Regions from separate parts of the Anoxybacillus sp. UARK-01 genome, predicted to be linked through region 2. Evidence: riboswitches for the same ligand, from Rfam matches in the RefSeq annotation. Region 2 holds a riboswitch; each other region holds the start of a gene.
The links. A riboswitch is a leader RNA that binds a small molecule or an ion and turns the genes downstream of it on or off. The one in region 2 is predicted to bind S-adenosylmethionine.

Region 1: linked by a shared signal. The riboswitch ahead of B6A27_RS08395 (hypothetical protein) and the one ahead of B6A27_RS17075 (O-acetylhomoserine aminocarboxypropyltransferase/cysteine synthase family protein) in region 2 are both predicted to bind S-adenosylmethionine.
Region 3: linked by a shared signal. The riboswitch ahead of B6A27_RS15535 (methionine ABC transporter ATP-binding protein) and the one ahead of B6A27_RS17075 (O-acetylhomoserine aminocarboxypropyltransferase/cysteine synthase family protein) in region 2 are both predicted to bind S-adenosylmethionine.

What each region holds. Positions count from the first base shown of each region.
Region 1 is NZ_NASY01000038.1:638-11,869, reverse strand. Features, by position in the region: gene B6A27_RS08430 (fumarylacetoacetate hydrolase family protein) at 1-153, opposite strand, end outside; gene B6A27_RS08425 (malate synthase G) at 519-2,699, opposite strand; gene B6A27_RS08420 (FAD-binding oxidoreductase) at 2,854-4,299, opposite strand; gene B6A27_RS08415 ((Fe-S)-binding protein) at 4,290-5,657, opposite strand; gene B6A27_RS08410 (FAD-binding oxidoreductase) at 5,659-6,984, opposite strand; gene B6A27_RS08405 (diacylglycerol/lipid kinase family protein) at 7,314-8,201, opposite strand; gene B6A27_RS08400 (hypothetical protein) at 8,377-8,574, opposite strand; gene B6A27_RS08395 (hypothetical protein) at 8,606-8,950, opposite strand; SAM riboswitch class I at 9,000-9,105, opposite strand; gene B6A27_RS08390 (AraC family transcriptional regulator) at 9,249-10,172, opposite strand; gene B6A27_RS08385 (hypothetical protein) at 10,212-10,439, opposite strand; gene B6A27_RS08380 (hypothetical protein) at 10,668-11,060, opposite strand; gene B6A27_RS08375 (RHS repeat-associated core domain-containing protein) at 11,077-11,232, opposite strand, start outside.
Region 2 is NZ_NASY01000055.1:22,979-34,210, forward strand. Features, by position in the region: gene B6A27_RS17075 (O-acetylhomoserine aminocarboxypropyltransferase/cysteine synthase family protein) at 1-903, opposite strand, end outside; SAM riboswitch class I at 974-1,073, opposite strand; gene B6A27_RS17080 (SCP2 sterol-binding domain-containing protein) at 1,149-1,496, opposite strand; gene B6A27_RS17085 (thioredoxin family protein) at 1,756-2,070, opposite strand; gene B6A27_RS17090 (toprim domain-containing protein) at 2,086-2,433, opposite strand; gene gcvH (glycine cleavage system protein GcvH) at 2,617-3,000, opposite strand; gene B6A27_RS17100 (arsenate reductase family protein) at 3,075-3,434, opposite strand; gene B6A27_RS17105 (acyl-CoA dehydrogenase family protein) at 3,494-5,278, opposite strand; gene B6A27_RS17110 (acetyl-CoA C-acetyltransferase) at 5,334-6,509, opposite strand; gene B6A27_RS17115 (3-hydroxyacyl-CoA dehydrogenase/enoyl-CoA hydratase family protein) at 6,703-9,087, opposite strand; gene B6A27_RS17120 (YuzL family protein) at 9,278-9,427, shown strand; gene B6A27_RS17125 (proline dehydrogenase family protein) at 9,983-10,900, opposite strand; gene B6A27_RS17130 (hypothetical protein) at 11,079-11,232, shown strand, end outside.
Region 3 is NZ_NASY01000049.1:98,421-106,760, reverse strand. Features, by position in the region: gene B6A27_RS15570 (ABC transporter ATP-binding protein) at 1-899, shown strand, start outside; gene B6A27_RS15565 (ABC transporter permease) at 889-1,662, shown strand; gene B6A27_RS15560 (ABC transporter permease) at 1,665-2,453, shown strand; gene B6A27_RS15555 (SOS response-associated peptidase) at 2,577-3,245, shown strand; partial or broken gene B6A27_RS15550 (MFS transporter) at 3,556-4,728, opposite strand; gene B6A27_RS15545 (MetQ/NlpA family ABC transporter substrate-binding protein) at 4,850-5,683, opposite strand; gene B6A27_RS15540 (methionine ABC transporter permease) at 5,725-6,390, opposite strand; gene B6A27_RS15535 (methionine ABC transporter ATP-binding protein) at 6,380-7,393, opposite strand; SAM riboswitch class I at 7,554-7,662, opposite strand; gene rpmG (50S ribosomal protein L33) at 8,013-8,162, shown strand; gene B6A27_RS15525 (type B 50S ribosomal protein L31) at 8,201-8,340, shown strand, end outside.

The DNA of each region.
Region 1 (11,232 bases), on a different contig from region 2:
TAACGGAGCAAGAAGCTTGACCTCATGCCCGGAAAATGTTTTTTCTGTATACTCCCATTTTCCAAACATATCCCCTTGAATTTCTCTGATCCTACCATCTGTTACGATACCTGTGTACCTTTCTCCGTTCGCTATAAATCTAGCAAATTTCATCCCTTTTCTCCTCTCGTCCAATCTGTCATCCGCTCTTGAAAGAGTCCTGTGACTTGCCTTTTCGCCAATCAACTGTGTGATAAAAGAGCTAAATCACACCTTTTTCCAACCTGTTTTTATGAAAAGAATGCCTGACTCTCGAACGATTCTGAAAATCATTCAGCCATGATTCAGCAATGAGCCATTTTCCTGCTGCCGCTGATAGCACATTATATAGTGACAAACAACTCCCGATTGGCCATCCATTGGCGGCGGCTTCTGCAACGTTTAAATCAGGACAACTTCCCCACCCTTGTTCACTGTATCACGTAGATGAAAGGGCATCCTAAATAAATAGAATGCCCTCATTGTTCCTTGTAGGTCTCCTACTGTTTTACCGCAAACTTCGCCTTGGCTTCTAAGCGGCGGCGATGCAAAATTGGTTCCGTGTAACCGTTCGGCTGCTCATAGCCTTTGAAAATAAGGTCGCAGGCCGCTTGGAAGGCGACAGAATGATCATAGTCTTCCGCCATTGGCCGATAAGCAGGATCTCCAGCGTTTTGCTCATCGACGACCTTCGCCATGCGTTTTAATGTCTCGAGCACTTGTTCTTTCGTGCAAATTCCGTGATGAAGCCAGTTGGCGATATGCTGACTTGAAATTCTTAAGGTCGCCCGGTCTTCCATCAGCCCGATATTATGAATATCAGGAACTTTCGAGCAACCAATTCCTTGTTCCACCCAACGGACAACATATCCAAGAATGCCTTGAGCGTTATTATCTAGTTCTTGTTGAATTTCTTCCGGAGTCCAGTTAGGATCGACGGCCACTGGAATTTGTAAAATATCATCGCGGAAATCTTTCAACTCTTTGCTTAATTCATTTTGTGCCTTGGTTACATTGATTTGGTGATAGTGTAGAGCATGCAAGACCGCTGCCGTTGGAGAAGGTACCCACGCTGTATTGGCGCCTGCCTGAAGCTGACTGCCTTTTTGCTTCAGCATTTCCGCCATCATATCCGGCATGGCCCACATTCCTTTACCGATTTGCGCCCGACCTTGCAAACCAGCAGCAAGCCCAATGCTTACATTTGATTTCTCATAGGCTTGCAGCCATGCTGATGTTTTCATATCGTTTTTGCGAATCATCGGCCCCGCTTCCATTGAAGTATGGATTTCATCCCCCGTACGATCTAAGAAACCAGTATTAATAAACACGATGCGGTCTCTTACTTGATAAATGCAGTTTTTCAAGTTCAGCGTTGTGCGGCGTTCCTCGTCCATGACACCAATTTTGATGGTATTTCGCTCGAGGCCCAGCATATCTTCCACACGGTCAAATAATTCATTCGCAAAAGCCACTTCTTCTGAACCGTGCATTTTCGGCTTCACAATGTAGATCGAACCCTTTGCGGAATTTTTATAGCGGCCATTGCCTAACAGAGAATGTTTCGCAATTAAACTAGTCACAACCGCATCCAAAATCCCTTCATAAATTTCCTGGCCATTCGGATCTAATACGGTATTATTCGTCATCAGATGGCCAACATTGCGAATGAACATGAGCGAACGTCCCCGCAATACCAATTCTTCTCCATTTGGCTTTGTGTAAATCCGGTCAGGATGGAGCGTGCGCGTTATCGTTTGATTGCCTTTTGCAAATGTGGCTGTCAAATCTCCTTTCATTAAACCTAATAAATTGCGGTATACAAGGACTTTGTCCTCCGCATCGACGGCGGCAACAGAATCTTCTCCGTCCATAATCGTCGTCAACGCTGCTTCCAATAAAATATCTTTCACACCCGCCGCATCGGTTTTGCCGACAGGATGATGGCGATCGATTTGGATTTCAATATGCAAGCCGTTATTTTTCAGCAAGATAGCCGATGGCTCTTCCGGATCTCCTTGATAGCCGACCCATTTTTCCTCATCTTGAAGGTTTGTCATCTTGCCATCCTTGGTGGAAACAGATAATTTTCCATCAAGGACCGCGTACTTGACGGCATCTTTATGGGAGTAACCGTTTAACGGTGCCGCTTCATCGAGGAATTGCTTAGCATAGGCAATCACTTTCTCGCCGCGGACAGGATTGTAATGAGCGCCACGTTCCGCGCCGTCCTCTTCACTGATTACATCCGTTCCGTAAAGAGCGTCATAGAGACTCCCCCAGCGCGCGTTCGCTGCGTTCAGCGCATAACGGGCGTTGCTGACAGGGACAACTAGCTGTGGTCCAGCCTGTAGAGCGATTTCATCATCTACTCCTTCAGTTGTGATTTGAAAATCTTCTACTTCTGGTTCTAAATAGCCAATTTCCTCTAAAAATGATTTATATTGATGAAAATCAAAATTTTCTCTATGCTGGCGATGCCATTCATGAAGTTTTTCTTGAATTTCATCACGTCGGGCAAGCAACCCTTTATTTTTCGGCGTCAAATCGTTTACTAGCCTTTCTAAATCCGCCCAAAACTGTTCGTTTTCAACTCCGCTTTCGGGCAAAACCTCTTGGTTGATAAACTCATAGAAAAGGCGGGCAACTTGAAGATTTCCTACTTTTACATAGTCTTGCATACAACCACTTCCCCCATTTCATCCTCATCGATTTTTTAAAAGTACTTCCTTCCTCATACAGAGAGTTTCTGTTTGTTATTACGAAACATCGTTTCTTAATTTATTAAAAAAATAATAGCATAAAGTTGCAGGTGCTTCAATAATTTTCAAAAAATTATTTCATTTTCTCATTTCTTTTCACTTCAACACAACGCCCTGGTGTCGGAAATAACTTTCCAGCATTTAATAAGTTTTTCGGATTGAATACATCACGAATATTGGTTTGTGCGGCAATTTCTTCGTCGCTGAAAATGAAACGCATTTCTTCTCGTTTTTCAATGCCCACTCCATGCTCGCCGGTGATCGATCCGCCAGCATCGGCACAAGCTTGCAGACATTCGCTTCCAGCCGCCAATGCCATTTCTGTTTCCCCTGGTTTCCTCGAATCAAAAAGGACAAGTGGATGAAGATTTCCGTCCCCAGCATGGAAAATATTCGCGATTCGCAATCCATATTTTTCGCTTATTTGTCTGATTCGTTCTAGCACTTCCGGCAGCTTGCTCCGCGGAATCACCCCGTCTTGCACTAAGTAGTCCGGAGAAATCGCTCCCATCGCCCCAAATCCCGTTTTTCGATTCGCCCACCATCTTTCCCGTTCCTTCTCATCTTGGGCTACTTTCACTTCACGAACATTTCGGCTTCGGCATACCTTTAATATTTCTTGAATTTGTTCGTCGATACCAGCAGAAATACCATCTACTTCAATAAGCAAAAGCGCTTCAATATCTTTCGGATGCCCTACTGGAAACGCCGCTGCTTCCACCCCCTCAATCGCTGTTTTATCCATCATTTCAAGGGCAGCGGGAACAATTCCGGCGGAAATGATATCAGACACGGCTTGGCTGGCATCGGAAACTTTATCAAAATACGCCAGCACCGTTTGTTTCGCTTCAGGATTTTTTAAAATGCGAACGGTGATTTTCGTTACAATTCCTAACGTGCCTTCCGATCCTGTCAATATTCCAAGCAAATCATATCCAGGCGGATCAAGAACTCCGTTTGTGCTTATTTCAATCATTTCCCCATTTGGCAAAACAACTTCCAGCCCCAAAATATGGTTTGTCGTCACGCCATATTTTAAGCAGTGGGCTCCCCCGGCATTTTCAGCAACGTTCCCACCGATCGTACAACAATATTGGCTTGATGGATCAGGAGCATAATAATAGCCTTTATCAGCAATCGAATGGGTCAGCTTCAGATTTATAAAGCCCGGCTCGACCACCGCACGTCGATTTTCGAGGTCGACCGATACGAGCCGCTTCATTTTGGTTAAGCTAATGATCACCTCGCCATTTAACGGAATCGCTCCGCCGCTTAATCCCGTTCCTGCACCGCGGGCAAGAAAGGGCAAATCATGCTCATGGCAATATTTCACAATCTGCGCGACTTCCTCTGCGCTATTGGGAAACACGACTGCCTTCGGTAAATGGCGATGAATCGTAAAACCATCACAGTCATATGCAAGCAAATCTTCTTTTTTATAGAGAATCGCTGAAGTACCAACGATTTTCGCAAGATTTTCGATATGTGTATCCTTTATTTGCCCACCTTTTATCGCCATGATTCTCCCACCTTTTGTTGATCCTCTTTTTGGTATGCCCAATCAAGCAGCTGAACGGTATGCACAATTTTTTGGTTTCTTCCGTATTTCAGCACTCCCATCGCCATTTGTAGCATACAGCCGGGATTCCCCATCGAAATCATTTCGACCTCTTCAGGAACATGCTCCATTTTACTTTTTAGGACAGCTCCTGCCATTTCCGGATGAGTGATATTGTAAATGCCAGCACTTCCACAGCAACGGTCGGCATTCGGCATATGCACCATTTCCACCCCAGGAATGCTAAGAAGAATGTCGCGCGGCTCCCGGCGTATCCCTTGGCTATGCGCTAAATGGCATGCATCATGATACGTAATCCTTGTTTTGATTTCAGCTTTTGGCTTTTCATACCCTGTATCATAAAGATATTTAGAAATATCTTGTACCTTCGCAGCAAACCGTTCTGCTTTTTCGCGCCACTCCTGATCTTCACGGAATAATTCTGGATATTCTTTCAACATGCAGCCGCAGCCTGCCGCATTCACAATGACTGTATCAGCATCTTTAAACGCTTCGATATTCCGCTTCGCCAGCTTTCTTCCTGTTTCACGGTCGCCGGCGTGAACATGCAGCGCTCCACAACACGTTTGATTTTGTGGGATTGTCACATTATTTCCATTACGGGTTAATACACGAATCGTCGCTTCATTTATATCACTGAACATCACATCCATGACGCATCCAGTTAAAAGGGCAACCGTCCGCTTCGTTTCCCCTTTCGCTTGAATCATGCCGGCCTGTTTGTATTTTTGGCGAACCGGCTGTTTGACTTCCGGTAAAATCGCTTCCATTTCCGCTAAATGCTCCGGCATCATATGAATCAGCCGCGTCTTACGCGCCATCTTTTGCAACCCGCTCTTTTGGTAAAACTTCAACAACCTCCCTAATAAATGCAAGCGATTCGCATGCGGAAATACTCCCTCAAGAAAAAATTTGCTTACCGCTCCTTTCCATCCGGTCAATGGCATCGCTTGACGAATTTGCCCGCGCGCCTCTTCGATCAGCCCTCCGACATCGACATCAGCAGGACAAGCGGTCGTACACGCGCGGCAATCAAGACACGCAAAAACCGGATCGGCAAACGCTTCATTCACTTCCAGCTTTCCTTCGGCAACCGATTTAATCAGATGGACGCGCCCGCGCGGAGAATGCTGTTCTTGCCCCGTTTGTTCATAAGTTGGACAGGATTCCAAGCACATGCCGCAATGAACACAATCGGCCCATTTGCTTTCATCAGGAGGGTCATTCCAAAGATAATTCCCCAAGCTCGCCGCTGTACATGCCGGTGCTTGTTTTACATCGTTCTCTCTTACACTCACATTATATCCCTCCTACAAATCGTCCATGATTAAGAGTAGAATGGGGATCTATTTTTGTTTTAATACCTTCTAATAGGAAGAAATAAGACGGTTTTTCACCCCAAACCTCTACTTTTTGCCGAAGCGCCAACGGCAAATGTTTCACAATCACGTATCCGCCAAGCGGGATCACAAACTGACGAAGCCGCTCAATGGCAGCAACAACCTCTTCGCCCGTCCCTTTGATATATATTTGACATAGTCCATGCCCAAGACCGCCATGCGCCTCAACAGCTATATTCATAGCGTCTTGTAAAATATGGCTTGCTTTTATGACTTGAAGAGCATCGAGATTGACAACGCCGATTTTCAAAGCAGCCTCTATTTCGTTGCTGCTTCCGCTTTCCCTCCCATTCGGAGCGATGGTGTAAAATTGTCTCCAAAATGCTCGCGCTTCTTTTAATGGTAAAATCGTTATGTTTGTTTTGGCTGGCTGAATGCGCTTGACAAAATTCTCCTGGTAATGGACAGCGCTTTCGACATCTTCAAAGCTGATCGCTACTGTATAAGCATGATTCCCTGTTAACCGCTCCGATAAAGAAGGGCTTAACAATTCCAGGGATGTCGGTTCCATCAACGAATCTAGCAATTCCACAGCAAAAGCGCGTATTTCTTCCATCTTTCCTTCTTGAAAGGATAATAGAATAAGGCTTTCATATTTCGGAAGCGGGCGAAGCTTCAACGTTACTTCCGATATCACTCCGAGCGTCCCCATAGAACCGATAAACAGCTTGTTCATATCATAGCCAGCCACATTTTTAACCACTTTGCCTCCCGAGCGGATAACCGTTCCATTCGGGTAAACAATTCTCATTCCAATGACGCTGTCGCGAGCAGAACCATAACGAAATCGTTTCGGACCACTGTCGTTCGCTGCAATAGCTCCACCAATCGTGGCATATTCTGGCCATATCGGATCCAACGCGATCGTTTGGTTATATTCGGCTAAATATTCCTGCAAAGATTGAAACGGTGTCCCCGCTTTAACCGTTAATGTCATGTCACCAACGTTATGCTCGACAACTCCTTTATATTCCGCCAGTGAAAGCAAAAGATCGGCGACTTCCGTTCCCCCGCCAAATCCTCTCTTCGTTCCGCCGCCGACAATCGTTACTTTTTTTCCATGGTTGTCTGCATACATTAAAACATTGGAAATCTCCTCTTCCGACTGCGGATAAACGGTGACCCGACCGCTATTTCCCAGCGGATGTCCCACATCTTCTTCTACTTGAACGTGGCTGTCGCGCAAAATCGCCTTTAATTCTGATAAAAATTCTGTGGCGAGCAATCCTCACACCCCTTATTGTTTTGTAATAAGAAACATCGTTTCTATAATTTCGTGCAACGAATCCTTTAAGCATCATCACTGAAATGTATACTACTTACCATTTATTTAATCACTTTTTCCACTATTTTTCAATTAATTTTTAGAATTTATAAAATAGTATAAATATATCATTTCCCCAGTGCTGATGATCTATTATGCTACTAAAAAACAGAATGATCTTCCTGCTTCTTCTCTCGAACAAGAAACGCCAGTGAACCTATTCATTTGCCCACAAAGCGTTCCTTAGATGAAAATAAATGGCTTGAACAGCTTTTTTGCCTGCGGGAGGGTCACATAATTAGCAACGCCTCCTTCTGAATCGTTACATTCACTGGAGTTTTCGTGAGAATCTCGCCATCGCTTTGGACAATTATCGGCGGTTCAGCGATAATTTCTACCTGTTTTCCTTTGATCATGGTGACACTTGGATGTGAAACATGCTTTCCTTTATACGCTTTTGGAAACGTGCGTAACAGCTCCCATTTTGTGATGCTATGTACGATACAAATGTCAAAAAGTCCGTCATCGTAACAAGCATCCGGACATATTTTAATCCCTCCGCCGTAATTCGGAGTATTAGCAATGGCAATGAACCATACATTTGAAAAAGATTGAACCTTCCCGTCAATTTTTAATTGAATGCGGACGGGACGATATTGGAATAAAGCATGCAAAACGCTCAATCCATAGGAAAGATCGCCTAACCTAACGAGATTTAATAAATCTTTATATTTAGCGATATTGTTGATTTCGGCCACTTTGCCGTCAAATCCGATTCCCGTTACAGTCATGCAGTATTCTTCGCCAATTTTTCCAACGTCCATTTTTCTTTTCTTTCCTCTTAAAATACGTTCCAACGCCCTTTTATAGTCCATCGGTATATCAAGAGCCCTTGCTAAATCATTTCCTGACCCTGCCGGAATAATCCCTAAAGGTATATTCGAATGAATGAGCCCGTTTGCCACATCGTGGATTGTGCCATCGCCGCCAACGGCGACAACCGCATTGCATGCTTTAGAAGAAAACTCCTTCACTATTTCTACCGCATGTTTTGGACGTTCTGTAAAACGAACTTGATAATTTACCTGCTTCTCTTGAAGCAGCTTTTCAACCTTTTTCCAAACTTTCAGCCCTTTTCCGTTTCCTGAGATTTTATTAACAACAAAATAATAGATCATATCGATCGTTCCCTCTAATCAAAGATCGTAACATGAAAATCCCAAACAAGGTCCCGCTTTACATCGGGACGCTTGTTTTTCTCTTTTTACTTTACCGATTTGAGAATTCCGGCCATTTGCTGCTCGTGCCGAAGAAAAAATAAAGGCCCTACCGTTTTTCCTCATGAGCGGTACCCTAAGCGATGGCAACCGTCCTTTTTCTTGTTTCACTCCCTCTCACTAAGGTAAAGGTTTCGAAAGGATCAATGAGCATAGCGACATGCCATTTAGGAGACAAGAACCGCCCATTTCGCTGAGTCAATCTCATTCCGCTGACATTCGTTTCCATGTCTTTTCCTCGAATACCAGCATGCTCATCTATTTCGACTTCCATAGCTCCCTCTCCTTTTTCTTTTCTAACGTTTTTAATCAATCTGCCCGACCGGCAGCCCTTGCTCTCTTAGCTCCCGCCAAATGTAACGATCGAGCGCATAGGGCTCTTCTGCTTTGAACACTTCCACTTCCGCCAACGTAAGTAACAGTTGAAACGGTTTTCCAAATGCTTGCCCATACAATAGAAAAAAGTTCGTATGGTGATCAATGTAAAAAATCGCTGTAGAATCCCATTGACGAAGCTGACGTTTCACACCGTTGGCAACATGTAAAGCGAATGAAGCAGCTTTCATATGGCACGCCATGTACCTGCGGATCGTTTCGCTCATCATTCTCGCCCCTTTCTCAATAAGGATGGTCACAAACGGCTCTGCCAAAATAAAAAGCTCTTTCCGCCATGAATGACGCGAAAAGAGCTTGAAGCCGTCCTTATCATTCAAAGCGAAGCGCTTTGCGGGTAGGAGCACCTTGCGTCAAGCGCAGGTTGCTGTGAAGTCATTGAGCCCGATCTCTCGTTCACTCTTGATAAGACTTATTCAGTTATTCCTATGCTACCATTATTTTATGGAAATGACAACCATTTTTTAATTTCCAAAAACCAGGATTTATAACATCGAAATAACAAGGACTTCTTCTTTACGATCGACCATCGTCGCCAGATCATTCGTCCTATTCCTAGCCCCCGCTAGATGATCCCCTTTCTTTTATAGGGACATATAAATGAACTTTACACTTTCCTTCCGGATCTGTTTCTGGATTATTCATACAAAATTCCAGGCACGGCCTATCATCCGCATCATACTCACTATTTGGCAACCACTGTCCAAATAAACTTTGATACGCAATCGCTAATTTATCAATCGTATCGTAAAACTGATATAAGGCATATAATCCGCCAGGTATTGTTTTATATTGAATATCGGGATCTTCCTCTCCCTTGAAACCGGTCGGCAGCGTCACACACGCATCATAGCGGCAAGCAAATTCTTCTACAACAAGTGGATCATCCAATGAGATGCCAATAAAATCGTGCTCTGGCGGATACAATCCGTTTCGGTTTGCCCATTCGTTTAATTGATTCCATGCATAATACGTTTCTAAATAGCTACCCACATGCCTAACAAAAGCCACTTCATAGTCAGGAAGCTCTTTAATCGTTATATTCATGCTCCATATTCTCCTTAATAAATGATGGTTAGCGTAAGTATAACGTATCGGAGCAGACCATTCTTCTTGATTCTTGCTTATATCTAATGAAATATTGCGATTTTGATGTTTTTTTCTTACGTCACTGGGAACCATGTGAAAATGTTGTTTAAAAGCAGCATTAAAATTTGAAACGGAGCCAAAACCACAGAGATTGGAGATTTCCAAGATAGATTTAGTCGTTTCAGTTAAGTAATACACCGACTTTTGCAGACGAATTTTTTTCACATAAGACATCGGTGTCATTCCAACAACCGAAGTGAAGATACGATTAAAATGATATTTCGAAAAATGGGAAACGTTGGCTAATGTATCAAGATGAATAGGCTCGTCATAATGATCATGAATATACTTGACGGCTCTTTCAATTCTTTCATAATAATCCCTTCTCATTTCATTGCCTCCTAATATTCGCTGAACCCTACTCTTTTGCTAATAGTATCGCATGGGAGCTATCACGATTTTCCCTCGTTCTTCAGCGGCAACTCTAACACCATTATGTTCGTAAATAATTCTAATTGCACCGTTTCTAATGACTGTTCTTGAAGTGCCGTTCTTCATTACATCTTCAACAACATTTGTCGGAATCCCTCCCGTTTGATGCCCTCTTGCATATTCTATTGGTTGTCCAGCCATTGCCGCATTTTCCGAAACCGACAACACTTTGCCTCATGGATCCTAGCTGTAATTCGCGACCGTCGTTCCATTTTCATCGACCATCCGCACGACATCGCCGCGGTAGTTCGCTGCATAATAGAGCGGATCGCCGTTTTGGTTCTTCACCGTATTTGGTTTCCTGTTCGCCCATACCGTTTAGTCGTTATCGCCATCATATCTTCAAAAACAAATATGGTGGTTATCATCGCCATAACCACCAAAAAATTCAATCTAATTATACATTTCTTTTTTTATCTTTAGAAATAATTCTATTTCTTCTGGCTCTTGCTCACTTAATCCATCAAAATGCTTCTCGGAATGCACTAATTCATAATAGCCCCAGATTGCAGAAATCCCTTCCTCGTCATATCCATAAAACTTGTAATACCATGTTTCAGGTATTTTATTTTCAATAACTTCAAATAATTCTGCCGGATACCAATAAGGAGTTTCGTAATCGTCAAATAAAAGATATCTTAACCCATCTTCATAAAATAATATTCCATAGACATTATAATCTCTATTAACTTCTATTCCGTTATAGGTGGTTTTTTGATTATAACCTTCTCTTACCTTTCTTGGACTAAATAAATAGCCATCATCTGTAATACATCTAACCTTCAAACATTATTCACTCCTATCACTTAAATTTAAAGTCATCAAATTTTCCCGTTTTGATATTGTAATTAAAGTGAATATTGATATTTCCTTTGGAAGTCTTAATAATTCTTTGCATTTTTACCCATCCTTCTGAACCAGGCCATCTTTTATCATTCATTTTACTTCTTGGAACTAC
Region 2 (11,232 bases):
AGCAATATGCTCTTTCATGCGTACATGAAGCGTCTCAAGCCCTAAATTAAATTGAAACGCATTAAATGGGCTAATCGCTGGTCCAAGATCCCGCAGCAATTGCACACGAGCCTTAATGATATAAGCAGCCGGACCTAAAGCTTCTGCATACACAAGATTGTGATAGCTTGGATCCGGAGTTGTAAATCCCGGAAATTTAGGAGAATCCCAATTAAACTTTCCTCCGTCTATAATAATGCCGCCAAGCGTTGTACCGTTTCCAAGCAGCCATTTAGTAGCTGAATGAACAACGATATCCGCCCCATACTCAATCGGACGGCATAGATATGGAGTGGCAAACGTATTATCAATAATGAGAGGAATACCCGCTTCATGCGCAATGTTGGCTACCGCTTCAATATCTAGTACGTGCAAACTTGGATTACCAATCGTTTCTGCAAAGATCGCTTTCGTTTTTGGCGTAATGGCAGCACGAAAATTTTCCGGATTAGCGGGATCAACAAAATGCGTTGTAATCCCATATTTCGGAAGGGTAGTGGCAAAGAGGTTATAGGTACCTCCATATAGCGTTGAAGCTGACACAATCTCGTCTCCTGCTTGCGCTATATTTAAGATCGCAAGCGTGATTGCGGCCATGCCGCTTGCTACTGCAAGACTTCCAATTCCTCCTTCTAATTGTGCCACTCTTTCCTCAAAGACTGTGGCGGTCGGGTTATGAATGCGCGTATAAATGTACCCTTCTTCTTTCAATGCGAATAAGTTGGCTGCATGCTCCGTATTGGCAAATTGATAAGCGTTCGATTGATAAATCGGAACGGCTCTTGCTCCTGTCACAGGATCTGGACTTACCCCCCCATGCACCGCCAGCGTTTCTAAACGATATGATTTTTCGCCCACTGTCATCCTCTCCTTTTTATAATCAAATGAAAACCCCCTCTTCATCATAAGAAGAGGGGGAAATTTCCTTTAACTCTTCTTATCTGCCAGAGCGATACACTCTGCTGGAATTGGCACCGTGTCAAACCGGTTGCCGGGCTTCATCGGGCCAGTCCCTCCGCCACTCTTGATAAGAACTTGTTTATTATTTTATTTTTCTGAATAATAACACTGTTTTTTTATCATGTCAATAACATTTCGTGATTTCATATTCAAGAGGCATAACGATATGGTTTAGCTAAATGAAGAAGCGATTCTAATAAAAGCATGTGACGAAAGCTACCGGAAACCACTAATTCTTTTAAGCGGAGCTGCTGCTGCAATTTAAGTTCACCTTTCAACAGACTAACAAGCGCCTCTTTCGACCCTCTAATGGTTAATATCTTCCTTTCATCAGCTTCCTGCGCCAGATGAACTCCCGTTTTTGAAATGGCGAAAATCAGTGTTTCTGCATCGCATTCAAAGCGAATGTAGAGTTCCTCCTCCGGTAAAATCGGCAACAGATGGTGCAACGTCTGTACACGTTCCATAAATTTTTTAGTTAATTCATAAATCTTCATCGTTTTCCCGCCTCTCCATTATCCTTTTCTCTCATTTATTTCCATAGAAAAAGGCATAATTCCTTTATAAACTTGTCGACAAATCATCAAGAAAACGTACACGATTTTTCATATTTCCCGAGAAATATGTCAAAAAAACTCTAAATAAAAAAGCAAGCCCCCAAAGGCTTGCTTCAATCTATACGGATGCCAACACTTCTGCACAATCTAAAATGGACCTATCTACTGTTTGTTCTTCTCTTATCCATAAATGCATGCATTACGGCTTTTGCAATTCTTGAATCACCTCATATAAATATGGGACAGATTGAAATGCATATAACTTCTTTTTCATTTCCCCGTTTCTAAATAACAGCAGGCAAGGTACACTTTCAATTTCCCAGCTGACCGCTCGATCCGGCATATAGTTAATATCGGACTTCCGAAAGGCTACATGAGAAGTTAGCTCTTGAACAATGCTGACCATGCGATTCGCTAGCTGGCATGTGCCGCACATCGGTGTATATACATACAAACATACAAACTCCTCCTGCTGAATGAGTTCATCTAATTGCTGTATCGTTACTTCTTCCACACTTCTTCACACCTTTTACCAATCATCTGCATACACATCAATATTAGCGCTCAGCAGCACCGTTGCAATATGTTTTTTAGGTGCTGCGGCCACCTCTCGATACATGCGATCGATATATAAATGCTCCGCCTCAGGAAATTCACGGCGCAGCTGCTTTCGCAATCGTTCTCCCGCTTCATCCGAATCCACTAAGATAAACACTTCTTTATCATACAGCTGATCAATCCACTCATCTAATTTTGCACGGCTGATCGTCCCGTTTGTGCAAATGATTTCAACGGAATCTTTAATCATGCCCTCTATTTTCTTTTTGTCGGAGCGCCCCTCGACAATAATTACTTTTTCTTTATCCATCATGATCATCACCTAATGAAAAGAAGTTATGTATATTGTATTCCATTCGCTCTTTGTTTTCTACCTTCCTGCTTCCAAAAATAAAACAGCCTTGAGATCGGAGAAACAATCCATGCTTGCTTTAACCATTCACTATTCATATAAAAGATATAACGCCGCGGCATTATTAGCCACGGCGTGCTAGAATCGATCTTATTCTTGGTTAATCATTTGCTCATATTGTTCAGCCGTCAATAAACGATCGATTTCGCTTAAATCAGTCGGCTCAACAACAATCATCCATGCCTTCTCATATGGAGATTCATTGACAAATTCAGGATTGTCGTTTAATTCTTCATTAATTTCAACAACTTTTCCACTGATAGGGGCATACAGCTCAGAAACCGTTTTCACTGATTCAACACTGCCAAACGGCTCGTTTGCTGTAAGTTCCGCACCTACCTCTGGAAGCTCAACAAATACGATATCTCCTAACTCGGATTGCGCAAAATCAGTAATTCCAATTCGAACTTTACCATCTTCCACACGTACCCATTCATGTTCTTCAGAATAGCGCAATTCTTTTGGTGTGTTCATGATTTATGTCCCTCCAACAGCAATGTATTCTTTTTAATAATAACTGATTTTTTTGAAAAACTCGACTGTATTCGTTATACTTGTCCAAAAATTTTTTCATAAGCTTGCTCATCAAATCCTACTACCACATGCGTCCCATCTGTTGCAATCGGCCGTTTAATCAGCATGCCATCCGATGCCAATAGTTCAAGCAGCTCGTCGTCAGTCGCTGTGCTGATGCGATCTTTTAATCCTAGCTCCCGATACCTCATGCCGCTTGTGTTAAAAAACTTTTTGAGCGGAAGCCCGCTTTGTTGATAAAGCTCTCTTAATTCATCTTTTGTTGGTGGATGTTCGGCAATATGTACATCATTCACTGCGATGCCGCGCTCCTCTAACCATTTTTTCGCTTTTCGGCAAGTGCTGCATTTCGGATACCAGTAAAAAGTTAACATGATCGTTCATCACCCTCTATAAACAAAGTACCAGACGATTCGTCTGGTACTTCTCATTATTACACAATATAACGTTCTGCTTCAATGAGCGCGGCCGCCGCTTCGCGTTTTTTGGCAATGACATTGATTGGAGTATGGCGCGTAAGCTTGCGCAATGCCGATAGCATCATTCGCAGCATATCTCCTTGCTCAACCGCTACAATCGTTTCTTTTGCATGTGCTTCGATTTCATTAAATGCTTCCTGGCAGAAAATTTCTGTATATAAAATTTTTTGTTTATTTTTCTCTGCTCCAAATTTTTGAATCGCCTTTTCTGTGCGAAGAAGCGCTGATTCCATCGCATAAATATTGCTGACAATGTCGGCAATATTCACTAGCACTTCTTGTTCTTTCTCTAGTTTCGGGCCAAATTTCTGCACGGCTAGGCCGGCTGTCAACAGAGCAATTTTTTTCGCGTTCCGCACCAAATATTTTTCTTGCTCTAGCAATCCATCTCCTACTTCTTCCGGCATCAGCATCATGAGTTCTTCTTGCAGCTTTTGCGCTTTTTGCAAAAGAGGAAGCTCTCCCTTCATCGCTTTCCGCAAATACGTTCCCGGTACTAACAGGCGGTTGATTTCATTCGTTCCTTCAAAAATACGGTTAATGCGCGAGTCGCGATACGCCCGTTCAATTTCATATTCCTGCATAAAACCGTAGCCGCCATGAATCTGTACCCCTTCATCCACAATGTAATCCAATACTTCCGTTGCAAAAAATTTATTCAATGAACATTCAATGGCATATTCAGCAATAGATCTAGCAATTTCTTTTCCTTCTCTCGCTTGTTCGGCATCCAGCTTGCTCATGCGCTCCTCAAATAATCCAACTGTGCGATATACCGAGCTCTCCGCAGCGTATAGTTTTGATGCCATCGTCGCAAATTTTTCTTGTGTTAATGAAAATTGGGAAATTGGCGTTTTAAATTGCTGGCGCTGATTCGCATATTGAATCGTCACCTCTAGAGCCCGTTTGGAGCCGCCAACCGCTCCGACACCTAATTTATAACGGCCAATATTTAAAATATTAAAAGCGATGACATGCCCCTTTCCAATTTCCCCTAATAAATTCTCCTTCGGCACAAGGGCATCTTGTAAAATTAATGTGCGAGTGGAAGAGCTTTTAATTCCCATTTTCTTTTCTTCTGCTCCGGTAGACACCCCAGGAAAATCACGCTCTACAATAAAAGCCGAGAAATGCTCGCCATCCACTTTAGCATAAACGACAAACACATCCGCAAACCCTGCATTGGTAATCCATTGCTTCTCTCCATTCAAAACATAGTGAGTGCCTTCTGCATTCAGCTTCGCTGTCGTTTTCGCCCCTAGAGCGTCCGAACCGGAGCCCGGCTCTGTTAAAGCATAAGCCGCTATCTTTTCACCTGTGGCCAATGCCGGCAAATATTTTTGTTTTTGCGCTTCTGTTCCAAATAATACAATAGGAAGTGAGCCGATTCCTACGTGGGCGCCATGCGAAATCGAAAACCCTCCGGCCCGCGCCATTTTTTCGGCAATTAATGCTGAGCTGATTTTATCAAGCGACAAACCTCCATACTCTTCCGGTACATCCGCGCTTAAAAGTCCAATTTCTCCCGCTTTCTTTAGCAGTTTAACAGAACGATCAAACTCATGATTTTCTAAGTGCTCTAACTGAGGCAACACCTCATTGATCACAAATTCCTCTGTTGTTTTGGCGATCATTTTATGCTCATCTGTAAAATCTTCCGGAGTAAACACGCGTCCGCAGTCTACCTCTTCAATTAAGAAGCTGCCACCTTTCACCACATTATCCATCGCTTTTGCCATTGCGTTTCTCCTCCTTGTTTTTTATGTGAACAACCTTGATATCATCTGCTTTACACTACTCCAGTAATTCAAATACACCAGCGGCTCCCATGCCGCCGCCGATGCACATCGTAACAATACCAAATTGCTCATGCCGGCGGCGCATCTCATGAAGCAAGGTCAACGTTAATTTAGCCCCTGTGCATCCGAGCGGATGCCCGAGTGCAATCGCTCCGCCATTGACATTGACTTTTTCTTCATCTAGACCGAGCTCCCGAATCACTTGAATCGCTTGTGAAGCGAACGCCTCATTTAGCTCAAATAATCCGATATCGGAAAGCTCTAATCCAGCAAGCTTTAGCGCCTTTGGAACAGCAGCAATCGGCCCGATTCCCATCACTTCTGGAGGGACGCCTGCTACGGCGAATGAACGGAATTTTCCAAGAGGCTTCAAGCCAAGCGCTTCTGCCTTTTCGCGATCCATCACCATGACCGCTGCTGCCCCATCGCTTGTTTGCGACGCATTTCCTGCAGTGACTGTTCCATTAACGGCAAACGCCGGGCGCAGCTTTGCTAATATTTCTTTGTTCGTTTCCGGACGAACACCTTCGTCTTCAGCAAATACGATCTGTTTTTCCGCAAGTCGGTTATTTTCAACCGTACGGATCGTGACATTCACCGGAACAATTTCATCCACAAACTTCCCGTCACGGATCGCTTGGGCTGCCCGCTGATGGCTGCCTACAGCAAACGCATCCTGTTCTTCGCGGCTGATTCCATACTTCATAGCCACTTGCTCTGCTGTATGTCCCATTGACATATAGTATTCTGGAATGTTTTCAGCAATTTTTGCATTCGGCCTCACAACATGCCCCAGCATGGGGACAAGACTCATTGATTCAACGCCGCCAGCGATAATCGTGTCAGAGTGGCCAAGCATAATGCGTTCCGCTGCATAAGCAATCGCCTGCAGCCCTGATGAGCAATAGCGATTGATCGTAATGGCTGGAACAGTGTAAGGGAGACCTGCCAATGCCCCTATGTTGCGGGCTATATTTAGCCCCTGCTCCGCCTCCGGCATGGCGCAGCCAAAAATCAAATCATCGATGTCTCCATCATAATTTTCCGCTCTCTTTAATGTTTCTTTCACAACAAGCGCGCCTAAATCATCTGGACGCATATGAGCAAGCGTCCCTTTTTTCGCCTTTCCGACCGGAGTACGCGCTCCCGCTACGATGACTGCTTCTCTCACAATCTTCCCCCCTGTTTCTATATAGGCTTTATTTAAGATTTTACGAGCATGAATGCCTTACAGCATCCAAACCATATTCCACGCAACTTCGATGAGAGCAGCGGATCATAGGCCAGTCAATCCATCCCCTTGCTATTGTTAAGAGAAAGCCCCCTGTGCTCATTTGATACGGCCGCATATCTATGTTTGTTATTTAGTTGCGCAGCGGCTTTCCTTTTACAAGCATATGCTGCATCCGCTCCTGCGATTTTCTTTCTCCTACTAAACTTAAAAACGCTTCTCTCTCTAAATCTAATAAATATTGTTCATCTACCTCCGTACCGTACGGCACTTTTCCTCCAGCAATGACATAGGCAAGCTTTTTGGCAATCTTTACATCATGCTCTGTAGCATAACCGGAAAGGTGCATGGATTGAGCAGCTAAAAGCAATGCTGCGTATCCAGACTCGCCTACGACCGGAATCTTTTTGCGCACAGGCGGCTGATAACCGCTGTCGTATAGAGAAATTACAGCCTGTTTGGCATCATAAAGCAAATGGTCACCATTCATCGTAATTCCGTCTTGTCGATTTAAAAAATTCAGCTCGCGAGCTTCCAACGCCGATGTAGATACTTTGGCCGTCGCAATCGTTTCAAACACGTTATTCGCCACTTTTTGCAAATCAAAGTCCACGCCATTCGGCAGGCTGTTTAAATATTTAATATATAGTTCCTTGTTTCCACCGCCGCCAGGAATCAACCCAACACCAACTTCAACTAATCCCATATACGTTTCTCCTGCCGCTTGAATGCGTGCGGCCGGCAAGCAAATTTCCGTACCGCCGCCAAGCGTCATCGCAAAAGGAGCAGCAACCACTGGCTTTGGACTATATTTAATATTCATCATCGCCTGCTGGAACTGTCTCACAACGAGCTCAATTTCAAAATAATTATCATCTTGGGCCTCCATTAAAATCAGAGCCAGATTGGCACCAACACAGAAGTTTTTCCCTTGGTTTCCAATGACAAGGCCTTTATAGTTGCGATCGACTTCCTCTAGCGAGTCGTTGATCATTTGGACAATATCAAGGCCGATCGCATTATTTGGTGAATGAAACTCTAATAGCGCCACATCATCCCCTAAATCAATCAAGCTGGCACCGCTATTTTTTTTGATAACCCTGTTTTCTTCTTTTAACCGTTTAAGATGAATGACTTTTGGATTCTCTGAAACAGGCTTGTATTCTCCCTTGTCATAAACTAAAACTTTTCCGTTTTCTCGCTTATAAAAGGATGTATGCCCCGCAGCAAGCATTTGAGCAACCCAATCAGGAACGTTCTTTCCTTCTTCTTGCATTTTGCGAACAGACGCTTCCACACCGATCGCATCCCATGTTTCAAACGGGCCAAACTCCCATCCAAATCCCCATTTCATTGCCCGGTCAATGGCGACAATATCATCGGCAATTTCCCCTAGCAGTTGTGCCGAATAAAGAAGGACCGGGCTTAAAATATTCCAAAGCAATTCTCCAGCACGGTCATCGCTATATACAAGCGCTTTCAATTTATTGCTTAATCCTTTAGCCTGCTTGCTCATCTCGACCGCTGGTGTTTTTAGTTTTTTGCTTGGTTCATATTCCAGGGTTTCATAGTTTAATTCTAAAATGTCCTTTCCTTTTTTGAGGAAAAATCCTTGTCCTGCTTTGCTGCCAAGCCATCCTTTTTCCAGCATTGCTTTCATAAAATCAGGAGTGCGAAAAACCTCTTTTTCCTCTCCGTCCACTTTTTCAAATACATTGTTCGCTACATGAATAAATGTATCTAAACCAACGACATCCAGCGTGCGAAACGTAGCGCTTTTCGGACGTCCGATTAACGGCCCTGTAACAGAGTCAACCTCGCCAACGCTATAGCCTCCTTTGATCATTTCTCGCACTGTTACTAGCAGCCCATACGTTCCAATGCGATTAGCAATAAAATTAGGCGTATCTTTAGCAATGACGACTCCTTTCCCAAGCACTTCCTCGCCAAATTCCTTCATAAAGGCAACAATCTCTGGATCAGTGGCTTTCGTCGGAATGATTTCCAGAAGTTTTAAATAGCGGGGCGGATTAAAAAAGTGAGTCCCTAAAAAATGCTTTTTAAAATCTTCCGAACGTCCTTCAGACATGGCTTCCACTGAAATACCAGACGTATTGGAACTTACAATGCTCCCTTCTCTTCTGACTGCGTCGATTTTAGCAAACAGCTGTTTTTTTATGTCTAAATTCTCCACCACTACTTCAATAATCCAATCAGCCTCCGCCAGACGGTGTAAGTCATCTTCAAAATTTCCGGTCTCGATGAGCGCCAGCTTTTCTTTCGTCATCAGCGGCGCCGGTTTTTGCTTCAATAGCTTTTGCAGAGCCTGATTCGCCAAGCGGTTACGAACAGCTGTATGTTCAAATGTAAGACCTCTTGCTTCCTCCTCCTTTGTTCGTTCACGCGGCACGATATCAAGAAGCAAGGTTGGAATGCCGACGTTCGCTAAATGTGCGGCAATGCCGGAGCCCATTACTCCAGAACCTAATACCGCGGCCCGTTTAATCCGTTTGACCATGGCAACTTCCCCCTCCGATATATTGAATGAATAATCATTCATTTTTTCTCAAAAAAAATATTGGCTGACTATTATTCTTATAATTTAAATATAAAGTATCTTTTAAATTTTCGCAATATATATGCTTAACAATTTTTGTCTAGAGTATAAATTATTTTTTTCAGCCAAGCTAAAAACGGAGGTGATAGGGATGGCAAAAATGCAGAAGAACCCGTCTAAAGCAGCCGTCAGCGCCGCAAGTGTAAAGGGAAACGCAGGACCAAATGTCGAGATGGATGGAAGCGGGAAAAAAACAAGTCAAAATCAGCAATATAAAAAAGCAAACATGCAAGGAGAGTAACGATACTTGCTATAGCTGGGCAATACATGCAACAATGATCCATACAACTTGATCCTTCAACATTCACTTCCACTTGAGAAGTCGATGGTTGAGCGATCGAACATCCCCCTTTCGGACAACCGGATTTGTCTGAAAACGGCCTGTTGATTGGGCTGGCGGTCGCGCTTTGGCGTAACGGCCGCAAGTTACCGACTTGCCTTTCGACCGTAAGTTTTATTGACACCATTCATTTATTCAGTAGATATAGCGTAAGGACCATAAACGAATCGATGGGATCTAGCACCACGAGTGAACGATATAAAGGGGCTGCCTTCTAATAATAGGCAGCCCCTTTTGGATCGAGCAGAAAAATAAAAGCGGAATCAAACGAAGAAACAAAATCGCGAATTTTTTTCTTCATTCACTGTTAAAAGCTTAACCACATGAGATAGGTACGGCCCTTCCCAAATAACGAACGTTATCATTCTGTTCAAGGGAAGGGGCAGAAAAGCTTGTGTTTACCCAGATCATGTGTGATTTTTATAAAACAATAAACCATGGATATTTGTGCCTTTACTATTTACGCAATATTCCTTTGATAACAAATGCTACATTCGCTGGGCGTTCAGCAAGACGGCGCATAAAATAGCCGTACCAGTCCGTTCCATACGGTACATAGACACGCATGGTGTATCCTTCGCGAACAAGCTGTTCTTGTCGTTCTGGGCGAATTCCGTACAACATTTGAAACTCAAATTGATCATTTGGAATGTTATATTCCTTTACTAGCTGCTTCGTATATTCAATAATCGCATCATCATGAGTCGCTACCGCCGTATAGTTTCCATTCAGCAGATGCATTTTAATAATTTTTTTGAAATTATCATCAACATCTTTTTTCTCAGGAAACGCTACTTCCTGCGATTCCTTGTACGCTCCTTTAACAAGGCGCAAATTCGGATGGTAATCTTTTAAATCTTCAATATCGGATTCCGTACGATATAAATACGCTTGCAATACCGTACCCACATTATCATATTCTTTTTTCAATTGCTTAAAAATATCCAATGTTTTTTGGCAACGTGAATAGTCCTCCATATCAATGGTAACAAATACGCCGTTTTCTTTTGCCGCATCTAGAATCCGGCGCATATTTTGCATCACAAGCTCATCAGAAATGTCTAGTCCCATTGATGTCATTTTTAAGGATAGCTGGGAGTTCAACTTCTCTCTTCCAATTGCGCGAATGGCTTCAATAGAATTGTCAGCCATTTCATTCGCTTCTTTTGCGTTATCAACAAACTCTCCTAAATAATCGATCGTCACTGCAAGCCCTTTTTTATTTAAATCTTTAATCACTTCTACAGCACGTTCAATCGTTTCTCCAGCTACAAAGCGAGAAGCCCCGAAGCGCAACCCGTATTTTTTCGCCAATTTTGTCAATGTTTTATTTTTTGATAAAAACAAAAAAAAGTCACGCATCAATTGCTCCATCTTACTACCTCCTTATTTCCGTAAACGCCTTCATGTACTATCTACGATGATTTTAGCATGTTTTTTTATAATTGAATATCTTTTTTCGACAAAATTCGCCTTTATGTATATTATTCCACAAACCGGATAATCTACAACCGAGTCATTGATACCATATTTATAAAAGGAGTGGAACCTTATGCAACAGCAACCCATCCAACAGCAGGCTGCTATGCCTCAGCCGCCGCAAATGATTTCATCAAAAGATGCCATGTATTTCACAGATATGATGTCTTGGAACTTGCTCGCTATGAAAAAAGCGCACTTTTTTGCATCGCAGTGCCAAGATCCAG
Region 3 (8,340 bases), on a different contig from region 2:
GGAAGCGGCAGTATCAGGTAGTCGAAGCGGTGAAAGATATTTCATTTACCATTCCAAAAGGAGAAATTGTTGGGTTTTTAGGCCCGAATGGAGCAGGAAAGACAACGACGATGAAAATGCTCGCTGGGCTGCTTCACCCGACATCGGGAAAGATGAATGTTGGAGGATTTGTTCCGTTCGAGCAGAGGCCGGAGTTTAAAAAAATGATGAGTTTGGTGATGGGACAAAAAAGTCAGCTGATTTGGGATATTCCGCCCATGGAAACCTTTTTAGTCAATAAGGCGATTTATGAAATCGATGACCGCACCTTTCATCGGACGCTTGATGAATTAGTGGAACTGTTGGAGCTGCAGCCGCTGCTAACAAAACCGACGAGAAGCCTGTCGCTTGGGCAGCGGATGCGCTGTGAACTGGCTGCGGCTTTATTGCACCGGCCGGCCGTTTTATTTTTGGATGAGCCAACGATTGGCCTTGATGTTCATACACAGGAAAAAGTCCGGCGTTTTATTGCGGAATATAATCGTGAGCACCAAACGACCATTTTATTAACATCGCATTATATGGGAGATGTGACTGCACTGTGTGACCGCATTATGATGATTAACTACGGCCAGCTGATTTATGACGGAGAATTGTCGGTGTTAACGGAAAAGCTGGCGCCATACAAACGGCTTGAGGTGCGCTTTTCTGAAGTGCCGAATGCGCGCTGGGAAGATTATGGGGAAGTGGCAGAAATCGAGGACAGCCAGGTGGTATTGCGGGTTAATCGTGAGAGGGTAGCTGAAGTGTCGGCGCATTTCTTGCAGCATTTCCACGTTCATGATATTAACATTCAAGATCCGCCGATGGAAGAAGTGATTACGCGCGCCTTCCAGGAGGAGTTGTCCCATGGTTCGTAAATATGCTGCTCTTTTACGGATGAAGTACATGGAAATGCTGGCTTACCGCCTAGCTACGATTGTATGGATGACCGGGGCTATCACTCAGCCCTTGATTACGATGGCTGTTTGGATCAACATTGATCCATCGCAAAGCGATGCGTTCTTTTTTTACTTTATGGCCGTGATTTTTGTAGAAAGAATGACAAGTGCATGGGATGTTTGGGAGCTCGATCGCGAAATTCGCGAAGGGACATTTTCCAACTATATCATCCGGCCGTTGCATCCGATCCATTGGGCGATTGCGGAGAATGTAGTGTATAAGCTATTATTTCTTGTTATTTTAATACCGATATGGGCGGGGGCGGCGCTGTTTGTGTCGGCACTGCGCGTTGAGATATCAATGAGTCAGCTGTTGTTATTTTTGGCGGCGGTGTTGATGGGGGCGCTGCTTCGTTTCTTGCTTAGCTATACTTGCGGGCTGCTTGGTTTTTGGATAACAAAAGTTGCGGCCATCTACAGCGTGCTGGAAGTTATCTCTTTATTTTTATCAGGGAGAATAGCGCCATTATCGATGCTTCCACCGCTTTTGCAGCAATGGAGCATTTTCCTGCCCTTTCGTTACATGATCGGTTTTCCGATTGATCTGATCAGCCAAGCCGCTAATGGTCATGAGGTGCGCCAGGGCTTTATGATCGCATCGGTTTGGGCCGTGATATTCATTATGATGCTTCAATGGATCTGGAAAGCGGGATTAAAGAAAAATCAAGCGGTGGGTGGTTGATCATGGGCAGATACTGGCGAATTTTCCGCGAATTTTTCCGAGCGTGCTTTGTTGAAGAGCTGGAATATCGTAGCGAGTTTCTTGGGAATCTGGTTTCCAGCTTTTTTGGCATTGGGATTGCGATTTTGACCATCCATATCTTTTTTTATCAGACCGATCGGCTTGGAGGATGGACATATACAGATGTACTTGTGCTGCTCGGCGTCTTTAATACATTGAAAGGCTGGATCGATTTTGCTTTGCGCCCCAATATGCCGCGCTTGCTTGAGCACGTTCGCCGCGGCACGCTTGATTATATTTTAACCAAGCCTGTTGATAGCATGTTTTATGTGAGCTTTCGTCATTTAGTGTTTTGGCGGTTGATTGATGTTGCTCTTGGCCTCGGTCTGATCGTCTATGGACTAGCGGAAAAGCATTATATGCCATCATTGGTTGATATACTCGTTTTTCTGATCACGATGGCTTCGTCGCTTGTATTGATTTATTCGTTATGGATGATGCTGATGACGACTTCGTTTTGGGTGATCCGCATTGATGATTTATCTTTTATTTTTGATTCCTTCTTTGAAACAGCGCGGTTTCCGATCGGCATGTACCGCGGCTGGGTGCGCGTGATTTTGACTTATGTGCTGCCAGCGGCGGTAATTACGAATATGCCGGCTTTATCGTTGCTGGGAAAATGGAATATGGCGACTGCGCTTATTGCTGGATTGCTGGCTGTTGTGTTTTTATGGCTGGCACGTCGCTTTTGGCGGTTTGCATTGCGTTCGTATACAAGTGCAAGCAGCTGAGGAAAGCGCAAGGTAGAGAAAACGGATGGACATAATGGAGCAAAAGATGAAAGGGAGCGCGCATATCGCTCCCTCTTAGTGTTATACTTGTACATAAGTATATATTTAAAGGAGGGGATTGGGATGTGCGGACGTTTTTCGTTGGCGGCTGATATGGAGCAGTTGCAAGCGTTGTTTCATTTTGTTTTTCCTGAACCGCTATCGCCCCGTTTTAACATCGCGCCAAGCCAAGCGGTGCTGACGGTTGTTGAAGAGAATGGGATAAGGATCGGAAAAATGATGAGGTGGGGGCTCGTGCCCGCTTGGGCGAATGATCCGAAAATCGGCTGGAAGATGATCAATGCGAGAGGCGAGACCGTCGATGAAAAAGCGAGCTTTCGTCAAGCGTTGAAACGGCGCCGTTGTTTAATTTTAGCGGACGGATTTTACGAATGGAAAAAGGAAGGGACGAACAAAATTCCGTATCGTTTTACGTTGCGAAATGGTGAGCCTTTTGCTTTTGCAGGGCTGTGGGAAAAATGGGACAAGCAAGGGACGGCGTTGTATACATGTACCATTATTACAACGGAAGCAAATGAATTGGTCAGCCCCATTCATGAGCGGATGCCGGTCATTTTGCCGCCAGAGCAGCATGAAGCATGGCTGGATGCAAAGCTAGAGGATACCGATTATGTGAAATCGTTGCTTAAGCCATATGCCGCGGCAAAGATGAGCATGTATGAAGTAGATTCGATTGTCAATTCACCGAAAAATGATGTTCGTGCATGTCTGGAGCCGATTCATAGTCAATGAGAGGAAGGGAACTTGCACGTTCTTGTCCTTTTAAGGACGAAATGAATGATCTTTGGAAGAGTGTCGGTTGGGAAAATATGTATGATCTTGCCGTTGTCATCGATTCGTGTGATCAAGGTGAACTCTTTTTCGAGACTCGGCCGCCCGACTCTACTAGATGACATTGAGGAAACTTACCTTCGGAAGGTTTGTTTTAGGGATTGAAGCATGGGGGAACGCTAGCGGAAACAGAAGATCCGCCGGCGTTTTTTATTGAAGGAGAAAGCGGGAACGCTTTTAGGAAGAACAAGATAGCAGACAGGACGAACACTTATTGGAGATGCTTTTGGGCATATCTAATCAACGGATAGCTTAACAGCAGCAAAGCAATGATAAACGCGATCACACCCAACCAATGAAAATGCATCTAAAAACAACCTCCTGCTGTCCCCGCCAAGCTCGACCCTACATAATAAAATAGCAGATAAAGAGAAGCTGCTTGCGCTTTATAGAGCCTTGTGCATTTGCCAATCCATGTGCTGGCGATCGAATGGCAGCCAAACGTAAATAGTGAAAGCCCAATCAGCTTTATCGCAACAGAAGGAATAAGGGGAATAGCGGCACCGAGAATGGTCCATGTGACCGATAGACTTAATGTGGGCGCATATCCAGATAAATCGGCTTTTTTTCCCATATAAACAGAGCTGAAGCTTCCGAATAAGTACACCATAAACAAAAATCCAAGCACGGATAGACTTAATGAGTATGGCGGTTCACTTAATAAAAAGCTAATATAGTTGTACAGCGTCACAAACTCTCCCATAAATAAAAAGCCGAGCATAATCAGCGACATCAGCGGTTTATGGCGCAAATGGACAACATAGGCCGCCAAAGCCGTTTTGCCGCTAGACGGCTTTGGGGCAGAATGGCGCGGCGCCGGCAGGATCACGGCGAAAATAACGCTTAATAAAAGCGAAAAGGCTCCTATGGAAAACAGTGCGGTCCGCCATGAAAACCAATCGGTTAATAGCCTGATCGCTATTCGTCCAGCCATGCCTCCAATGCTGGTTCCGCTAAATAAAGCCCCATCGCTTTGCCAATTCCTTCTGCTTGAAATTCCTCCGTAATATAAGCCATTGTTAAAGAGGGGACGTCGGCAGCTGCCATACCGAGTAACGCGCGCGCAAGCACAAGAGAAGGAAAGTGGGAGAGTAGCGTGCTTGCCATCGTTAATAACGATGTTAACAGCAACGAGATGGTCATCACTCTCTTTTTTCCAGCGCGATCCGAGATACTCGCGGCAAGGAGAATGATAATGGCTAATGCACCGGTCGATACAGACATGGCTAAGCTAGCTGAAGCGGCAGAAATGTGAAAGGTTTTTGCGAACAGCGGCAAGAGCGGCTGAGCCGTATAATAAGCTGGCGAAGGTAACAAATCCGCCCAAAAACAGCGCCCAGCTTGCTTTGCTAGATTCTGTACTGCCTCCTTGAATGTGTGTCAATGGTTCTCGCCTCTTTATTGTTCTTCGATCTATTTTTACTATAATGGTTCGATGACGAAACGTCTATTTCCATGCTGTGAAAAAGACACACGCCGTGAGGAGACGGCGTGTATGGGAGAAGTTATTGTTTTCGTTCCAGCATCCATTTTGGCTTTCCAAAGCCTTTGAAATTTTGGTCGATCACTTTTTCAAATTCTTTTGATTGAACCACTGCTTGGATATCTTTGACAAACGGTTGATTTAAATCTTTTGTATTCACAACGATGCGATTGCGATAATCATCCGGCATATTTTCTAGGGCAAGAGCGTCATTTAAGTCCATTTTTGCCGCTAAAGCGAAGTTGCCGGGCACCGCCGCCAAATCGACGCTTTCAACTGTCCGCGGCAATTGCCCTGCTTCAATCGGTTTAAATTTAAGGTGCTTGACATTTTCTTTGATATCTTTTTCCGAAACAGTGAGCGGATTGACGGATGAGTCAAGCTGGATCAGTTTTTGGTCTTGTAAGATTAGTAGTGCTCTTGCCAGGTTCGTAGGATCATTCGGAATCGCCATTTCGCTTCCATCCTTGATTTCATTTAGTGATTTAAATTTTTTTGAATAAATCCCCATTGGAGCAGTTGGAACAATAATGACTTCAGAAAGATCAAGATGATGCTCTTTAGCGAATGTCTCCATATAAATTTTATGCTGGAATAAATTAGCGTCTAAATCGCCATTGGCTAAAGCTAAATTTGGTTGAATGTAGTCGCTGAATTCCACTACTTTGACTTTATATCCTTTCTTTTCTAACAGCGGTTTGATCGCTTGGTTGACCATGTCGCTGTATGGACCGGAAGTTGCGCCAATCGTCAGCTCTTTTTTCTGCGTGCTTCCGGAAGCAGCTTCTTTATTGCCGCATGCCGCTAAAAGTGAAAAGGAAAGAAGGCAAATAAGTAAAACCAGTCGTTTTTTCATGTTGAAATCCCCCTTGATTATTTTATCGATTGCGTTGTTTTTTACCGTTTATCGACAAGACGGGCGATGCGTTCACCGCTAAATTGAATGATTTGAACAAGACAAATTAAAACAACGATCGTTGTAATCATCACCGTATTGTCATAGCGATAATAGCCAAAACGGATCGCTAAGTCGCCAATGCCCCCGCCGCCGACAATGCCGGCCATGGCAGAATATCCGACTAAGCTAATCGTTGTAATGGTGATCCCGTGGACGATGCCCGGGCGAGCTTCCGACAGCAGTACATCTTTAATAATCATCCACGGCGTAGCCCCAACGGCAATTGCTGCTTCAATCACTCCCTTCTCAATTTCTCGCAATGAGGTTTCTACCATTCTTGCGAAAAAAGGAATGGCGGCAACCGACAGCGAGACAGAGGCAGCAGTAGGACCGATGGTGGTTCCGGTAATCAGTCTTGTCAGCGGCAGCAGCCCGACGAGCAAGATGACAAACGGAATCGAACGAATCAGATTGACCGCAAAGCCTAGAACGGATTTGACGATGTTATTTTCTAAAAAAAGGCCCCGATCCGTGACGAAAAGCAGAATCCCCAACGGAAGTCCAATAAGGATCGCGATACAAAGAGAGATGGCGACCATATAAATCGTTTCTAAAAACGCTTTGTTTAGTTCAGGAATAAGATCGATAAGAGCATTAAGCAGCATGCGCAATCACTTCCAATCCATTGGTTCTTTCGGAAATATAATCGAGCGCTCGTTCAATTTCTTTGCGCTCTCCTGTCAGCTCCATGATAAAGACGCCGAGCGGGATGTTTTGAATATATTCGATTTTCCCGTGTAAGATATTGCCTTTCACTTTAAAGGTTTGCAACATATCGGAAACGATCGCTTCTTCGGCGCTCTCTCCCTTGAATAAAATTTTCACCATCGTTCCTGTCCGTTTTTGCAACAGATGGTCAGGAACTTCAAATTGCAGGATGCTATTGATGAAAGATTTCGTTAATTCCTCCTTTGGATTGGTAAAAAGCTCATATACCGTTCCTAATTCTATAATTTTTCCATTTTGCATAACCGCGACGCGATCGCATATATCTTTCACTACCTCCATTTCATGGGTAATCAATACAATAGTGATGCCTAATTCGCGATTAATTTTTTTCAACAGTGTCAAAATGGATTTGGTTGTGCTTGGATCGAGTGCCGATGTTGCTTCATCGCACAAAAGGACATTGGGATCATTCGCAAGCGCCCGCGCGATGCCGACTCGCTGTTTTTGTCCGCCGCTCAACTGGGCAGGGTAGGCATCTCGCTTGTCAGACAGACCGACTATGTCTAGCAACTCATTGACTCGTTTCTCTATTTCCTCCTTCGGTTTGTTAGCGGCTTTTAAAGCGAATGCGATATTTTCAAAAACTGTTTTTGAACTGACAAGATAAAAATGTTGAAAAATCATTCCGATTTTTAGACGCGCTTGCCGTAGCTGTTCGCTGTTTAAAGATGTTAAATCAACGCCGTCTATCATAATTTGTCCAGATGTCGGCCGCTCCAAAAGGTTGAGGCAGCGCAGCAACGTGCTTTTGCCGGCGCCGCTATAGCCGATGACGCCAAAAATTTCTCCAGCTTGGATGGTCAAAGAGACGTGATCGACGCCGATGACTTGCCTGTTTTTCGATGTGTAAATTTTAGTTACATCCTTGATTTCAATCATCACTTTCCCCCCTGAGAGTCGAGCTTTTTTAAAAAGAATGGAATTTGCAAAAAGTCTCGCGATGGCTCTTTTCATATGGTAACGAAAATTTTTGCATGGACCTCCATATAAAAGAAAAAACCTCTTTCACTCAGAAAGAGGCATCGGTATGTAAATACCAGACTTATCTTTCAGAATGAAAGCCATTCTGCAGGATGTGGCACCGTTCCCGATTGCGGGAGGTTGCCGGACGTCATTGGGCCTGTTCCCTCGGTCGCTCTTGATAAGCGGTTTGTTTATGGAATTTTTATACTCATCATAATTCCGATAAAGCTGATTGTCAATATCGGTTTTTATGAAAAAAAGATAAAAACGCTTACATTATAGGGAAAATAAGAAAAAATTTTTATTTATAGATGGCCCGAAAGTAAATCTATATTTGTCCACAAAAGGAGAAGAGAGAACGACAAAGCGATCGTCAACTTTTAGGATTTTTTCTCTAAGCTATGAGAGGGCGAATCTGACTTTCTTTCTTGACGATTGACAGTTGCTTATTTTTTTGATAAGTTGAATATGTTAAATCGTAATTATTACGATTTAATGGTGTATCAAATATTTTCAGTTTGGAGGGATCTTAGGCATGAGAGTAAAAGTTGTTTTACAGTGCACAGAGACAGGTGACCGTAACTATATCACGACAAAAAATAAACGAAATAATCCAGAGCGCTTAGAATTAAGAAAATATTCACCACGTTTAAAGCGCTATACGCTGCATCGCGAAACGAAGTAGCGCTTTGCTGAAAATAATCTAAAGGAAGTGATTCTCAAATGAAGCCAGGCATTCATCCTAACTATCAAAAAGTGGTTTTTATGGATGTCAACAGTGAATATAAATTTTTAAGCGGATCGACCAAATCTTCTAACGAAACGATCGTATGGGAAGACGGGAATACATATCCGCTTATTAA